DNA from 2 places in the Cedecea sp. NFIX57 genome. Region 2 is predicted to be linked to the other one. Evidence: riboswitches for the same ligand, from Rfam matches in the RefSeq annotation. Region 2 holds a riboswitch; the other holds the start of a gene.

Region 1 (7,863 bases), on a different contig from region 2:
CGATTAAGAAAGTGCGGATAATCGACGGGTACAGGCTTTTATAATCGAGCACCAGCACTGAATCATACAGCCCTGGGCGCGAATCCATCACATAGCCGCCGGGGCTTGCCTGCGGCGGAACCTCGCCCAGATTGGGGGCGACATAGCCTGCACGGTGCATACGCGGGAAATAAAGGTGGCTGAATGCCGCAACCGAGCCGCCGTGTTTATCCAGCGGGAGCCCGTTGACCGTCGCCCGCTCTAGCAGGAAAGGCATCAGCTCAGTCTTGTGGAAAATACGCGTGACCAGCTCGCAGTCTTTGAGGTTATAGGTCGCCAGCGCGGGTTTGTCTTCGGCAAAGCGGCGGTCGATCTCATCCATACGATCCCAGGGATTATCAATCGACTTCCCTTCACCGAGAAGTTCACGGGAGACCGTTTCCAGCGAAAATGAAGAGAAATTCCAGAACGCCGATTTTAGCGCTTCGATGCCGTCGATAATCACCCGGCCCGCAAGTTGGGCAAAGAAAACGCCCTGCTTAAAGCCGTGCTCACGCCATTCTAGCGGGCTGTTGCCTCGCCCTAAACGAAGCGGAACCTGGTAGCGTTCGGCCATTTTTTGCAGCACGCGCAGGTCAAACTGAACGACGTTCCAGCCGATCAACACATCGGGATCGTGCTCGGCAAACCAGCTATTCAGCTTCTCCAGCAGCAAAGGGCGGCTGGCGACATATTCCAGCGTGAAGTCCAGGCCCGCAGCATCGCCGTTTTCAGGCCCGAGCATATAGACGTGGCGCTGCCCGCAGCCTTCGAGGCCGATGCAGTACAGCTCGCCGTGCCGATTCGTTTCGATATCCAGCGAGACCCATTTCAACGGCGGGCGGTATTCCGGGGCGGGTTTCAGGCGGGTATCCAGCAGCACATCGCCCTGAGGATGACCGCTAAACCAGACCGGCGCGGTAATAAAGCGTTCCATCAGGAAGCGCTCCGGGGGACGAATATCCGCCTCATAGACAGTCACGCCGCCGTCGCGTAGCAGTTTCTCCAGCCGCATTAACTGGCGGTGCTGCTGGCAATACAGGCCCGCCACCGGCTGGCGATGGAAGTCTTTGAGTTCAAGCGGCGTAAGGCGGAACTGGTTTTCACCAGCTAGCAGACGCTGCGCCTGAGCTAGCTGCGATTGGGGAATAAAAGCGACGGACTCCTGTGGCGGCAGGCGCACCTTAAGCGGGCCATCGTCCGTGGCCAGCCAGAAGTCGACTTCGGTACCGCGCGGGGTGTCTCGCCAGTGCCTGGTCAGCAGAAACCCCTGACGAGCTTGAGACACGCTGCATTCTCTCTCAGGAAAAGTGTTTAGATTATAGCGCAAACAACCGTTATTTACTGCATTTATATACAGTGTTGTTGGTCAGGCGTGCGAATTATCCGGAACTTTACCGTCTATTCTTTATTCATAGAAATGAGACCTTGACGCCTGTCACGTTAATTCTGGAGAATCGCCCGCTCGCTCATCGACGGAAAGCTTATGGAATCCTTGCTGGAACACTTTATTACACAGTCAGTGGCATATTCGCTTATCGCGGTGATGCTGGTGGCCTTTTTTGAGTCGCTGGCGCTGGTAGGGCTTATCCTGCCTGGCACGGTGATGATGGCCGGACTGGGTGCGCTGATCGGCAGTGGCCAGGTCAATTTCTATTATGCCTGGGGAGCCGGGATTATAGGTTGCCTGCTGGGCGACTGGATCTCGTTCTGGCTTGGGCAGCGCTTCAAAGGTCCGCTACACCGCTGGTCATTTATGAAGAAGAATAAGGCGCTGCTGGATAAGACCGAGCACGCGCTGCATCAGCACAGCATGTTTACCATTCTTGTCGGACGCTTTGTTGGCCCTACGCGCCCGCTAGTGCCGATGGTGGCCGGGATGCTGGACTTACCGCTGGCGAAGTTTTTGCCACCGAATATTATCGGCTGCCTGTTCTGGCCGCCGCTCTATTTTCTACCGGGTATCCTCGCCGGGGCAGCAATCGACATTCCTGCAGACATGAAAAGCGCGAGCTTCAAGTGGCTGCTTTTGGCGGTGGCTTTACTGCTTTGGCTGGCTGCGTGGCTAAGCTGGCGTTGGTATCGCAGCGGTAAGCAAGGCTCAGATCGACTGGCCCGCTATTTACCGCAGGCCCGACTAAACTGGCTGGCTCCGCTTATGCTGGTGGCGGGCATTGGCAGTTTTGTGGCCTTGCTGCAGCATCCATTAATGCCGGTTTACTGGGACATCCTGTGGAAGGTGCTGTCGCACTAATTGCCTATCCCCAACAGCGCGGAGACGCTTGCCTCACCGCTGAGCAATGTGCCTGTTTCGCCGTCCCATGTAATGCGCCCGTCTTTTACCACGATGCTACGAGGGGCGATACGGGCGGCATCTTCAATACTGTGAGAAACCATCAGCAGCGCCAGCTGTTGCTCCCGACACAGCTCATCGAGCAGCTGCAGCATCTCTTTGCGCAGCGCCGGATCGAGCGCCGAGAAAGGTTCGTCCAGCAGTAAAACGGGCTGCTGACGAACCAGGCAGCGGGCGAGGGCGACGCGCTGCCGTTGGCCGCCGGAAAGCTGAGACGGCAGGCGATCCAGCATGTCAGTTAACCCCACGCGTTCCACTATCTCTATCAGCCGCTGCTTCTGGGCTTCATCAAGTTTCATTCCCGGATGCATGCCCAGGGCGATATTTTGCCGGACGGTCAAATGGCTAAACAGATTATTTTCCTGGAAAAGCATGGAAACCGGGCGGGCTGAAGGCGGTGTCCGCGTGTGATCCACGCCGGCGATGACGATGCCGCCGCTGGCAGGCGGCAGGAACCCGGCGACCAGGCTCAGCAACGTACTTTTCCCTGCGCCGCTTGGCCCCAGGATGGCGATTCGTTCTCCCGCCGCAACCTTCAGGGAAAAGCGCATGGGTAAGTGCTGGTACAGCCAGGTTACATCAGTCAGAGTTAGCATCTTGCCCCGGAAGTTTTTCAATCAAGGTAAACAGCATAAAACAAAGCAGCAGCAGGAGCAGCGCTGTGACCGCGCCGTCCTGGCTGCGGTAAGAGCCGATCTGCTGATACAGCCAGAAGGGCAGGGTTCTAAAGTCTTCGTTACCGAACAGCGCCACTACGCCAAAATCGCCAATCGACAACACGCAGGCAAAGGCCAGCGCCTGAGCTATTGGGCGTTTCAGCGCTTTTAACTCAATGAATCGCAGGCGATTAAAGCCGCTGATATCCAGCGACTGGCAAAGCTGTGTATAGCGTTCCGCTACGTCTCGCATGGGGTTTTCGAGCACTTTCAGGGCATAAGGAATCGCCATCAGCGCATTGGTAAAAATAACAATTCCGTCGGCAGATTGTGGCAGGCCCACGGTGTTGTTTAGCAGCAGGAAGAAGCCAGTGGCGAGGACGATGCCCGGCATCGCCAGAATCAACATGCCGCTAAGTTCAATGGCCTGCCCGGCGAAGCGTTGGTTACGAAGCCGAAGTTCACGCGAGCTCCAAAGCAGCATCAGCGTTAGCGTCACGCTGATAAGCCCGGCGGCAATGGCAATTCTCAGTGAAGTCCAGAGCGCGTTCCACAGGGCAGGCTGCCGCAGCACGCTGCCCATGCTGCCGTTAATCCCGTCGACCATCACCGCCAGCAGCGGTGGGAGAAGCAGCAGCAGGGCGAGCAGAATAAGCAGGCCATCGCTAAGTTTTCGGCGCAGAGAATCCTGAGGATCCCGCCACCCCTGAAGCTGGCTGACGCCGACGGGAATAGCCTTACTTAACTTCTGGCTCAACAACACCAGGCCAAGGCAGCACGCCATTTGCAGCAGGGCCAGCAATGCCGCTTTGGCGGGATCGTAGTCGTAGCTTAATGCCTGAAAGATGGCCAGTTCGATGGTTGTTGCCTGCGGGCCTCCACCCAAGGAAAGCACGGTGGCGAAGCTCGCGAAGCAAAGCATAAAAATCAGAGCACCAACCGGGAGTATTTGTCGGCGCAGCCAGGGCCATTCGACAAAACGGAAGAAATGCCAGCCCTGCATTCCCAGCTGTGCCGCCAACTGGCGCTGTTCCGAAGGGATATTGTTCAGCGCCTGCAGCAGAAGGCGGGTCGCCATCGGCATGTTAAAGAAGACGTGCGCCAGCAGAATGCCCTGCAGGCCATAAGGGGAAAAGTGCCATTCAAAGCCGAGCCAGCCGCAGAGCGTTGCCAGCCAGCCTTCTCGCCCATAAACGGAAAGAATGCCGAAGACGGCAACCAGTACCGGCAGTACCAGCGTCATGGCGCAAAGCCGAAGTAGCGCCAGTCGGCCAGGGAAGCGGCGGCGGTAGAGCGCGCGGGCTAAAAAGATTGCCGGGAAAACGGAAAGTGCCGCAGAAAGAAACGCCTGCCAGAAGGAGAAGCGCAGGACGTGCCAAAGATAGCCGTCCTGCAAGATGGCGAAGACATCCGTCTGCGGAGCGTTAAGCCACAGCGCCAGAAAAGCCGCCAGGGCTACCGCCACGACCAGCGTCGCGGCAAATAGCCCTGGATACAGCCAGCCTGGTATTAGTGGCTGACGGCGCGTTGCCATTCATTGATCCATGCTGCGCGGTGAGTAGCTACCTGCTGAGGGGGGAATTCCAGCGTGGTTTGCGGCTTCACCAGGCTGTCGAAGCCAGCAGGTAACGCTACGTTAGTCACCGGGTACATCCAGTTGCCGGTAGCAATGGTGTTCTGGAAACCTGGTGTGGCGATGAATTTGATAAATTTCTCGGCGAGTTCAGGCTGTTTGCTGTTCGCCAGTCTGCCCGCCACTTCAACCTGCAGGTAATGCCCTTCGCTGAAATCCGCGGCGGCGTAGTTGTCTTTCTTTTCTTCAATGATGTGGTAGGCCGGGGAGGTGGTATAGCTCAGCACCAGGTCGGCTTCCCCTTTCAGGAACAAGCCGTAAGCTTCGCTCCAGCCTTTAGTGACGGTGACGGTTTTCTTCGCCAGCTTTTGCCAGGCTTCGGGGGCTTTATCGCCGTACACTTTTTGCATCCACAGCAGCAGGCCAAGCCCTGGGGTGCTGGTGCGTGGATCTTCGTAAATGACCTTCCATTTTTGATCGCTTTCAACCAACTCTTTCAGGCTTTTTGGCGGGTTTTTTAGCTTGTTCTTGTCGTATACGAAAGCAAAGTAGCCGTAATCGTAAGGCACGAAGGTGCTGTTTTTCCAGCCGCCAGGCACCTGAAGGGTGGCGTTTTCGACGTTAGAGGGGGCAAACAGTTTGGTTTGCGTGGCGGCTTCTACCAGATTGTTGTCCAGCCCCAGCACGACGTCTGCTTTGCTGTTCTTGCCTTCCATGCGTACGCGGTTCAGCAGAGAAACGCCGTCTTCAAGCGCCACAAATTTCAGCTCGCAGTTACAGTCGGCCTCAAAGGCTTTTTTCACCGCCGGGCCAGGGCCCCAGTCGGCGGCGAACGAGTCGTAGGTGTAGACGGTTAATACAGGTTTAGCGAAAACGGGCATGGCGGCCAGCGCCAGCAGCGGCAGAAACTTTTTGAACACTTTGCACCTCAGTAAAAGGGGGCAAAGGAATTGAGTTGATCGTCTCAAATCCCTTCGCCGGCGTTATCCGGATCAGGTTCGACGGGTATTATCTCAGCGCGGACAAACTGTCCTGGCACCCCGTTGAGCAGGAAGGATTCTACTGATTTCCTTTGGGTTACGGAAGTAATGTTACGAAAGCGTTATGGGCCCGGTGGGGCAAACCAGGCGGACTTGAAATCAAACCAGCCTAGCGTGTTCATCCGTACCCCGCGCATACTGCGCTGGCCTTCAATGCGCAACCAATGATGAATCAATGGGATAACGTCATTTCGCTCCAGCATTTGCTTGCACCATTCCGGCAGGGCCAGCGTTTTGCTGTGCCAGCGATGAGCATCGCCCTGCCAGTCGATGGGGATGCATTTTTGAATCAGCGGGACTTCATACAGCTGGGCAAACAGGGAGTATTCCAACGGCACGGTGAAGTTCACGCTGTTCAGCCAGATGTCGCTCTCGGCCTCACCCTGATGCCACTCCGCATAATCTATCTCCTGCACAATCAGCTTCACGCCCTGCTCAGCCAGTAATTCGGTCATGATGCTGCTGATCACCCGATGCTCTACGTGATCGCGGTAGTAGGTGAGCGTAATGCTCTCCAGCCCGGCAGGTTTAGCCAGCAACGGCCCGGGGCGCGAATGGTGCCAGCGCGGGAGTAAACCATAGGCCGGGAACCAGTATTGTTGATACTGCTCGGTCGCGCGGTAGATAAGGTTGACCGGGGAGAGAATATGCCCAATCCACTGGCGAACGTCTTCATTGACGCCGAGGCTGGAGCGGCTGTCGAACAGCAGGTAGTAGCAGCCTTCTTCCGGGCGGCTTTCAACGGCTTTTTCGCTGTCCGGCATGCCCTGGAGCTGCACGCCGCAGCTCGACTCTTCACCCACTTCGGGCAGGACCCAGAAGTTAACCTCGTCAATCAGCGCCCGAAAGCCAAAGTAATCATCAAAGGCGTGGATCTTTAGCTGGTTGCGGTTGTTCCGCGCCACGGAATAGGGGCCCGTGCCGATGGGCTGGCTGGCGAAATTTGTCATCGTTGTCCATTCCCGCGGCAGGATCATGGCGTTCACGCTGCCCAATAGCCACGGCAGCCAGTCATCCGGCTGGCTAAGATGGATATCCAGTGTCCAGATAGTCGGCGAGGTGATTTGTGTGATATGGGCAAAAAGCGGCAGGGCGTTGATGCGCTGCAGGGAAGAGATGATATCGAGCATGTCCAGCTCGCGGCCGTGATGGAAATGGATGCCGGGGCGCAGGAAGAAACGCCAGCGTAATGGGGAAATTTGCTGCCAATGGTGAGCAATATCCGCTTCGAGTTCCCCATTTTCCTCATTTATTCGCGTCAGGCCGCTAAAAATCTGGCGGGCGATGTGGGTTTCGGAACGACGCAGCGCCGAACCGGGCAGCAGATTTAGCAGCGGGCGATAGTAAAGGACACGCAGAATATGTCTGCCCTGGCGAAAGCTGCGGCCTAAATGAGAGATGAGCATCTGGCGGACAGCGGCTTTGTCGCCGACGATTTGGACTAGCTGATCGATACGATCTTGCTCCAGCAGATCTTCCGCCCTCTGCTGCTGAAGCGCCAGCCCGGTATAAAGAAAAGTGAGCTGCGAGCGCTTGCCTCGTCCGGCTTCCGCCTGCCAGCTTAGCCAGCCCTTTTCCTGCATCGCATTAAGCAGCGTACGCATATGGCGGCGGGAACAGCTCAGCAAATCCGCTAAATCATTCAGCGTGGTTTCCTGAGGTTTGCCTTCGCAGCATTGCCACAGGCGGATGAATTGTTGTTGCAGGCGTGACGAAGACATAAAAGAGGAACTCCAGGCGGAAACTCATCAATTTAACTTTCCCTATATTACGCCAATAATCATCCTCGATGAAGCGAGGAGGTGTTTATGAAGCGGTCATCACCTGCGAAGTTTTTCCAACAGTACTTTGCCGCAACACAGTTTGTTTGTTCTGGATGGCTGGCTCGCCTGACGGTGGAGCAAAGACTAAGGATGCTCGAAGACTTGATGCAGTGGGAGGTTACAACCCCGATGCCCGAGAACGCCAACGCGCCGACTCATGTGTGACTGAGTATTGGTGCTTTTCACCGGCCAGCAGCTGTTTACTGCTGGCTTTTTTCGTTTAATCTTTACGCATTTAACAAATACCTCTGACGACATCTCCTTTTAAGGACACTCCATGCTCTGGTTTTTGACCCGCGCACGCCGTTTTAACCCTGTTTACGCTGCCTTCATGGCCGTCTCTTTTATGATTGGCGTGGCCGGTGCGCTACAGGCTCCGACGCTTAGCCTCTTTTTAACT
Region 2 (7,863 bases):
AGCAGCACTTCCCCCTCAGGCGTTAGCTTTGGGTAGCGGCCGGAACGGTCAAACAGCTGCACGCCAATCTGGGCTTCCAGCCCTTTAATCAAATCGCTGATCACCGACTGGGCGCGGTACATCTTGCGGGCGGCCGCGGAGAAGCTGCCTTCGTCGACGGCGGCAATAAACGTGCGAAGTTGGTCCAGCGAAATACCGTCCAGCATTGTGATTCCTGCCTGGTAGTGAAGGGGTGAAGCGCAATATAGCCCTTCGGCATGGCTTTGTCATTGGCGAAGATGTATCGGGTTTGGCGATGGATTACATCGAAATATAACGGCTATTCGGGTGGGAAAGGCGGTGGCATAGTGACAGCCATGTTCAGCGAATCTTAAAGATTGAGCACACCTATGTTAACGGCTTTAAAAAAACTCTTAACGCGCTTATCCCCTAAACCAGGCTCCATTTCAGAGGCTAAAACGATGTCGACTATCCTGCATATTGATACCAGTGTTCTGGGCGGTTATTCCGTCAGCCGCCAGCTGTCGGCGGAGATTGTTGCCCGCCAGAAAACGCTACACCCTGGTGCCACCGTGATTTATCGCGACCTGGTGCAGTCCCCGGCTCAGCACCTGTCCGACAAGCACATTGCCGCTTTCCAGGGCGCGGAAGTGACCGACGCTGAGCTGGGCGCAGATCTTGCTGCCGGTGGGGCGTTTATTGACGACCTGTTCGCCGCGGATGTGATTGTCATTGGCGTGCCGATGTACAACTTCTCTATTCCATCCCAGCTTAAGGCGTGGATCGACCGTGTTTGTGTGGCCGGGCGCACCTTCCAGTACGGTGCCAACGGCCCGGAAGGCCTGCTGCCAAAAGGCAAAAAAGTATTTATCGCTTCATCGCGCGGCGGCCAGTACACCGGCGACAGCCCGGCGGCATTCCTCGAGCATCAGGAATCCTATCTGAAAGCGGTGCTGGGCTTTATTGGCCTGACCGACGTGACCATTATCCGCGCAGAAAACCTGGGCCGTGGCGACGAAGCGAAAAGTGCCGCAATCGCCGATGCCAAAAACCAGATCGCGTCGCTGGCCTGATAACGGATAAAGAGCCTTTGCTATTACTGCAAAGGCTCTTCTGTTTCATGAAGGCTGAAACTAAAACGCCCGCCAGATAAGCACGGCAATCCCGCCAAACAGGATCCATTTCACGATGTAATACACCGTTTTATTCCAGCTTTTTAACTTCTTGCCGACGATACGAATCTGATAGATGTAGCGGAAAGCGCGGTTGATCCCGCCGATGCGGTCATTTTCATCGTTGGGTGCCGAGGCGGCGCTCATCAGGTTGCGCCCGAGCCAGTGGTTAACCGCCTGAGCCCAGCGATAACGCATCGGTCTTTCCACGTCACAGAACAGAATCAGGCGATTTTCGCCGCTGGTGTTTTCCGCATAGTGAATATAGGTTTCATCGAACAGGACGCCTTCGCCGTCCCGCCAGCTATAGCGCTGTCCGTCCACTTCAATAAAGCAGCGATCGTCATTCGGGGTCGCAAGTCCAAGATGAAAACGCAGCGAGCCGGCATACGGGTCCCGGTGTCTTGGCAGGCGGCTGCCGTCGGGCAGGGTAGCGAACATCGCAGCTTTGATGGACGGAATGGTGCGCAGCAGTTCGGTGGTTTTCGGGCACAGTAAGCTGGCTGACGGGTGGGCATTTTCATACCATTTCAGGTAAAAGCGCTTCCAGCCTGTTTTAAAGAAGGAGTTGAAACCGGCGTCGTTAAATTTTTCTGCGGCTTTTATCTGCTCCATTTGTTGCAGATGCATACCTTCGTCGCGAATCACTTCCCAGTTTTCCCGCAGCGTTGTTAGCTCGGGAAAGGTTTCTGGCGTTAAATAGGGCGTATTCGGCACCCTGGAGAAAAGATACATAAAACCGTTAAGTGGGGCGGTAAACGTTGAATGGTCCGACAGCTGTCGCCAGAAACGAAAACGAATCTTGCCGCGGTAATGCACATAGACCACTGAAATAATAATGACGATTAAAATAATATATTTCATATTGTTATCTGACCACTGTGTTTTTTGGAACGATCCCTGCCGGGCCAAAGCCCCGACTGCCAAAAATGCGCCTTTGTAAAGGCGCTGAAATAGAGCTTAGCAGTGGTTTTAGCGAAGTAAATGTTGCCAGGAACAACTTACCAGCCTACAGATAACCCCGCACCGTAACCCACATTGTTTTCTGTATCGTCACTGACGGTGGCTTTCACAACAACAGTATTTCCGATACGTGTAGAGGCGCCCACGGCTAAAGCATTTTCGCCTTCATAGCCGCCAATACCTGCCCCTATAGCCACGGTTTGATTATTCATCACCTGCGGTATATTGCTCATTGCCATCGCGCCAGAGATACCCGCGTTGGCCTCTTTTTGATTATTGTTAACCTCATCTTTTAATGCAGAAAATCCATTATTTAATTTGTCTATCGATTGACTATTATCCTGAATCAGGCGGGTATTGTTTTCTGCGCGTTCAGTATTTAAAGAAATATTGTTAGCGTTAGTGGATACGCGTGCCTGCGTTGCCGTATCAAGTTTCGTTTCGGTGGTCGTCAGGCCATTTGTGCCTTTAATACCATTGGTCCCGTTTTTACCATCAACGCCATTTTTTACCTGAGACTGGACATATTCGATCATCGCCTTATCTTTGGCTGCCTGGCGGTCGGCATCTGTTGCCGTGCTGTCCAGGTGTCTACTCTTGTCCACTATGGGCGGCACTACCGGGTCCACAACCGTCGTCTTTGAAGGCGTAAGCGTGCTGGCGACGATAGAATGGGGGGCATCGAGATGGGGAGTTACAGGTTCTGAATGGTCGCCATCCAGATGCGGTGTGGTGGTAATCCCACTCACAAAATCACTCGTAAAGTTTGTATTATGGGCGTGGTCATAATCTCGCACAGCCTGCTGTTGCGTTGCATCCATACTTTCAAAACGGGCATTAGCGTCCTGCCAGGTAATCGTTTTATTCACCATGCTGTTATAGAAATCACTCACCATATCGGCCCGGGCAGCAGCCGAAAGCACGAAAATACTCAATACCACGGCCAGTGATTGACCAACGTTAATGGATTTCATTTTTCTCTCGCCATAAATAATTTTAAAAGTGCCAATGCATTATTTGATGCATTGATAACGGCGATGAACTATCCCGGAATGTGACAATGCGATCCTTGATCTAAATCATAAGAAAATTCTTAGTTGAAAGTGTTTAAAATGGCTAAAACAGGCCGTTCACATTCATCACTTGTGCTGGTGTCCGAACGCTTACATGGCTGTTACAACCGGGGCAGGTGAGCTTACGTTTGAAAGTCCAGTGACGCATAGGGTATGCGATGACAGGACCGTTTAGTGCGGCCAAATTCGCCGGAATGATCTCTTCTCCAAATCGCCCTCCGTCCAGCCAGGCCCGCTACGTAAAACCCGCAAAGCGCCGCTTTTGCCGTTTACAAGACTTCCTGCTGGCATTACCATCCTCCTCACGGATTAATGACCTGCATTAATCACAACATATTGCTGTAAATGACTCGGGGTGCCCTTCTTTGTGAAGGCTGAGAAATACCCGTACCACCTGATCTGGATAATGCCAGCGTAGGGAAGTCAGATGCCTGTCCGGCGTCCCTTCTTTCACGCCGGACAGGAGCCTTACCGTTATGCAACCTGACCTGCTGCCCGGCGCGACCGCCGTCTCTGTTTTACACCATCTCCGCCAGCATTCGCCGCTGGTTCACTGCATGACCAATGACGTAGTGCAAACCTTTACCGCTAACGTGCTGCTGGCGCTTGGGGCTGCCCCGGCGATGGTGATTGAAGCCGAAGAAGCGGCGCAGTTTAGCGGGCTTGCCAGCGCGCTGCTGATCAACATTGGCACGCTGACATCAGAACGTTCGGCTGCGATGTTGGCCGCGATTCACGCCGCCAATAGCGCCGGAACGCCGTGGGCGCTCGACCCGGTCGCCGTGGGCGGTCTGGCTTTCCGCACGCGTTTTGCCCGCGAAATTATTCAACTGAAACCCGCCGCCATTCGCGGTAATGCGTCTGAAATCATGGCGTTAGCGGGCGAGCAGGCCGGAGGCCGTGGCGTAGACAGCACCGATGATGCGCTTTCGGCTATTCCGGCTGCGCAAAAGCTGGCGCGTGAAACCGGCGCGGTGGTTGCCGTAACCGGAGAAACTGATTACGTCACCGACGGCGAGCGAACGCTTGCCGTGACCGGCGGGGGAGAACTAATGACGCGTGTGGTCGGCACCGGATGTGCGCTTTCCGCCGTGGTGGCTGCGTGCTCTGCATTGCCGGGGGACAGGCTGGACAACGTCGCCAGCGCCTGCCGCTTTATGTCGCTTGCTGGCGAGCAGGCCATCGCCGCCAGCCGTGGGCCGGGCAGTTTTACCCCAGCCTTCCTCGACGCCCTTTATCTGCTGAACGCGGAGGTGCTGGTATGAAACGCATCAACGTATTAACCATCGCCGGAACCGATCCAAGCGGCGGGGCGGGTATCCAGGCCGATCTGAAAACTTTCTCGGCGCTCGGCGCTTATGGCACTAGCGTCATCACCGCGCTGGTGGCGCAGAATACCCGTGGCGTGCAGTCCGTTTACCGTATTGAGCCTGAGTTTGTGGCGGCGCAGTTAGATTCTGTCCTGAGCGACGTGCGCATCGACACCACAAAAATCGGCATGCTGGCAGAAACCGATATCGTTGAAGCTGTAGCAGAGCGGCTGGCCTTCTATAAGGCGAAAAACGTGGTGCTGGACACGGTGATGCTGGCGAAGAGCGGCGATCCGTTGCTGGCCCCGTCGGCGGTGGAAAGCTTACGTCGGAAGCTATTGCCGCATGTCGCGCTGATCACGCCCAATCTCCCTGAAGCGGCAGCGCTGCTGGATGCGCCCCATGCACGCAGTGAAAAAGAGATGCGTGAACAAGGAGAAGCGCTGCTGGCAATGGGCTGTGAGGCTGTACTGATTAAAGGCGGGCACCTCGACGATGCAGAAAGCCCGGACTGGCTGTTTACCCGCCACGATGTCCAGCGTTTTACCGCGCCGCGTGTGCAGACGAAAAATACCCACGGCACAGGCTGTACTTTATCCGCCGCGCTGGCGGCGCTGCGCCCCCGTCATGATGACTGGGCGCAAACCGTGGCTGCCGCAAAAATCTGGTTGTCTAAAGCGCTGGCGCAGGCGGATTCGCTGGAAGTCGGGCACGGTATCGGCCCGGTGCATCATTTTCACGAGTGGTGGTAACTGTCGGTTAAGAGAGAAGTTTTTAGCCAGCATAATACCAGTGGTACTATACTGGCTTCATCTTCCTTGCCGGACAATTGCGTACCATGGAACAGGCTCATCACCAGTTAGTTGAACAGCTCAAACAGCGCTTTGCCGCCCCGGATAACGCTCCTCTGTACCTCAAGTTTGTTGAAACGGTAAAAAATGCCGTGCGCGCGGGCCTGTTGCCGCAGGGTAATATCCTGCCGGGGGAGCGGGATCTCAGCCAGCTTACGGGCGTGTCACGCATTACCGTGCGCAAGGCGATGCAGGCGCTGGAAGATGAAGGTGTGGTAACACGTTCGCGCGGCTACGGGACGCAAATTAACGCCACGTTTGAGTATTCACTGAAAGAGGCCAGAGGGTTTTCGCAGCAGGTTGTGCTCCGGGGTAAAAAGCCAAACACGTTGTGGGTGAACAAACGCGTGGTGAAATGCCCGGCAGACGTGGCGGAACAGCTCGCGATCCCGGCGGAAAGCGAGGTCTTTTTGCTAAAGCGTATTCGCTATGTGGATGAAGATGCGGTGTCTATCGAAGAGTCTTACGTGCCGACCGGGCTGATTGCCGACCCGGATGAGATTGGCGTTTCGCTGTACGACTATTTCCGCAGCCAGAACATTATTCCGCAGCGCACCCGCAGCCGGGTGAGCGCCAGAATGCCGGACAGCGAATTCCAGTCACACATCAAACTGGAAACGCCGGTGCCGGTTTTGGTCATCAAACAGGTGGCGTTCGACCCGCATAACCGGCCCATTGAGTACAGCATCAGCCACTGCCGCAGCGACTTATACGTTTTCGTCTGCGAGGAGTAAGGCCTGCTCGAGCTGTGCGAGTTTTGGCGCGCAGTCCCCGCCCCGGTGGCCAACCACGTAGCTGGCTACCGCATTACCGAGACTGACAGCTTCTTCCAGGCTCCAGCCTGCTGCCAGGCCCGCAATTGTGCCACCCGCGTGGCTGTCACCCGCGCCGATGGTATCCACGACGGTGGTCGGGAAGGGCGCAGCGATCCCCATATTATCGCCGTCCGCAAACCACGCGCCGTCCTTATCTAAACGAACGATCAGCGGGCTGGCGTAGCGGGTCTGCCATGCGCGGCAGATCGCTTCGATGTTTTCAGGATCGACTTCAAGCCATTCGGCAACAATCGCCGCTTCCTGACGGTTGAGCGAAACAATCGGTTTGCAGGCCATAATCCGCGCCAGCAGCGGCTGCGGAATATCCGCGATACGCGGGCCAAAGTCGATAAACGGCGTAATTGCCTCCAGCGACTCCAGCCAGCCAACGAGCAGTTCCGCGCACGGCCCGGCAAGCTGGTAGCCAGAGAGCGACAGCAGGCTGCCTGGCGGGATGCTCAGGCCGTCAAGCCAGGCCTGACTCCACTGGTGCTCGACGCCGCGAAACGACATAAAGGTGCGCTCACCGTCGGGTTCGACCAGCGCCAGGCACCAGCCGTTGTCTCCCGCATCGGTGTGGATCTCGCTGCGGATGTGCTGTTTTTCGAGGCTGTTGCGAATAATATCGGCCCAGGTTCCCTGGCCAATCGGCAGCGCGTTCTGCGAGGCGATGCCGAGGCGTGAAAGCGTGATGGCGATGTTCAGCGCGCAGCCACCGATGTTCACGCCTTGCTGATGCAGTTCGATATCGCAGCCGCGCCACGGCAGGGCATAGGCGTCGGCGATGACGTCAATCACCGCCGAACCGAGCACGCAAACCGGGCGCTGAGCCTGGAGCTGGGGCAGTTTGCTCAGCAGTTCATTTGGCTTCATGGCTGGCCTCTCTTTGCTGGCGGTAAGCCATAAAGATGCGGCTGTAGCGCGTGAAGTCGAGCTGGTTCTCTTCATCCAGCTCCTGTTTTAACGCCGGGTCGATGCTTTCCACGCCGTTCAGTGCGCCGCAGATAGCCGTGGCCATCGCACCGATGGTGTCGGTATCTCCCCCGAGGTTGGCACACAGTACTGCGCAGCGGTTAGGGTCGGTTTTCGCCAGTTCGACCATTGCAATCGCCGCCGGTACGGACTCCACGGTGCTGGTGCCTGTGCCGACCAACTGGTAAATCTCTTCCATGGCGGATTCGGTGCCACGCGCTTTTCTTGCCACGCTCAGCGCTAATTCCAGGCGTGCCGCGAGGGAAGCGCTAAATGTCGTGATGCGTTTTTCCTGCGCGTGGCGGGCGATGGACGGCAGCTCATCGCAAATCGTTGCCCAGCTTGCACCGTCGATGGCGCGGGAGATGGCCCAGGCAATAACAACCGCTCCGGCAATCGCTAAATCTGATTTGTGCGTCGGGCTTGACGCTAACGCGACCTCGTCCACAAACTCATCGAGATTGGCCGTCGGCAGCAGGCAGCCAAGCGGGGAGGCACGCATCGCCGCCCCGTTGGTTACGCCGTTGTTTTCCAGCTCGCTCACCGGCGTCCCTTGTTTAATCGCATTCAGGGCTATTTTCGATGTTGGTCCGAGCACGTTTTTATTAAACGCATCGAACCCTTCTGCCCACGCCAGGATATGGCGGCCAATGGCGTCCGGGTTGATAGCCCCGTGGTGTTCGATGATGGCATCTGCCAGCGCCAGC

What was found. A riboswitch is a leader RNA that binds a small molecule or an ion and turns the genes downstream of it on or off. The one in region 2 is predicted to bind thiamine pyrophosphate.
Region 1: linked by a shared signal. The riboswitch ahead of thiB (thiamine ABC transporter substrate binding subunit) and the one ahead of thiM (hydroxyethylthiazole kinase) in region 2 are both predicted to bind thiamine pyrophosphate.

What each region holds. Positions count from the first base shown of each region.
Region 1 is NZ_FXAS01000012.1:116,852-124,714, forward strand. It holds gene polB (DNA polymerase II) at 1-1,306, opposite strand, end outside; gene B9Y90_RS12475 (DedA family protein) at 1,505-2,272, shown strand; gene thiQ (thiamine ABC transporter ATP-binding protein ThiQ) at 2,269-2,967, opposite strand; gene thiP (thiamine/thiamine pyrophosphate ABC transporter permease ThiP) at 2,951-4,561, opposite strand; gene thiB (thiamine ABC transporter substrate binding subunit) at 4,537-5,520, opposite strand; TPP riboswitch at 5,552-5,653, opposite strand; gene sgrR (HTH-type transcriptional regulator SgrR) at 5,703-7,361, opposite strand; gene sgrT (glucose uptake inhibitor SgrT) at 7,449-7,628, shown strand; gene B9Y90_RS12505 (sugar efflux transporter) at 7,741-7,863, shown strand, end outside.
Region 2 is NZ_FXAS01000005.1:208,760-216,622, reverse strand. It holds gene B9Y90_RS06085 (LysR family transcriptional regulator) at 1-206, opposite strand, end outside; gene B9Y90_RS06080 (FMN-dependent NADH-azoreductase) at 462-1,073, shown strand; gene lpxO (lipid A hydroxylase LpxO) at 1,134-2,036, opposite strand; gene B9Y90_RS06070 (YadA C-terminal domain-containing protein) at 2,174-3,109, opposite strand; TPP riboswitch at 3,550-3,646, shown strand; gene thiM (hydroxyethylthiazole kinase) at 3,685-4,473, shown strand; gene thiD (bifunctional hydroxymethylpyrimidine kinase/phosphomethylpyrimidine kinase) at 4,470-5,270, shown strand; gene B9Y90_RS06055 (GntR family transcriptional regulator) at 5,357-6,103, shown strand; gene B9Y90_RS06050 (PfkB family carbohydrate kinase) at 6,077-7,057, opposite strand; gene B9Y90_RS06045 (ADP-ribosylglycohydrolase family protein) at 7,044-7,863, opposite strand, start outside.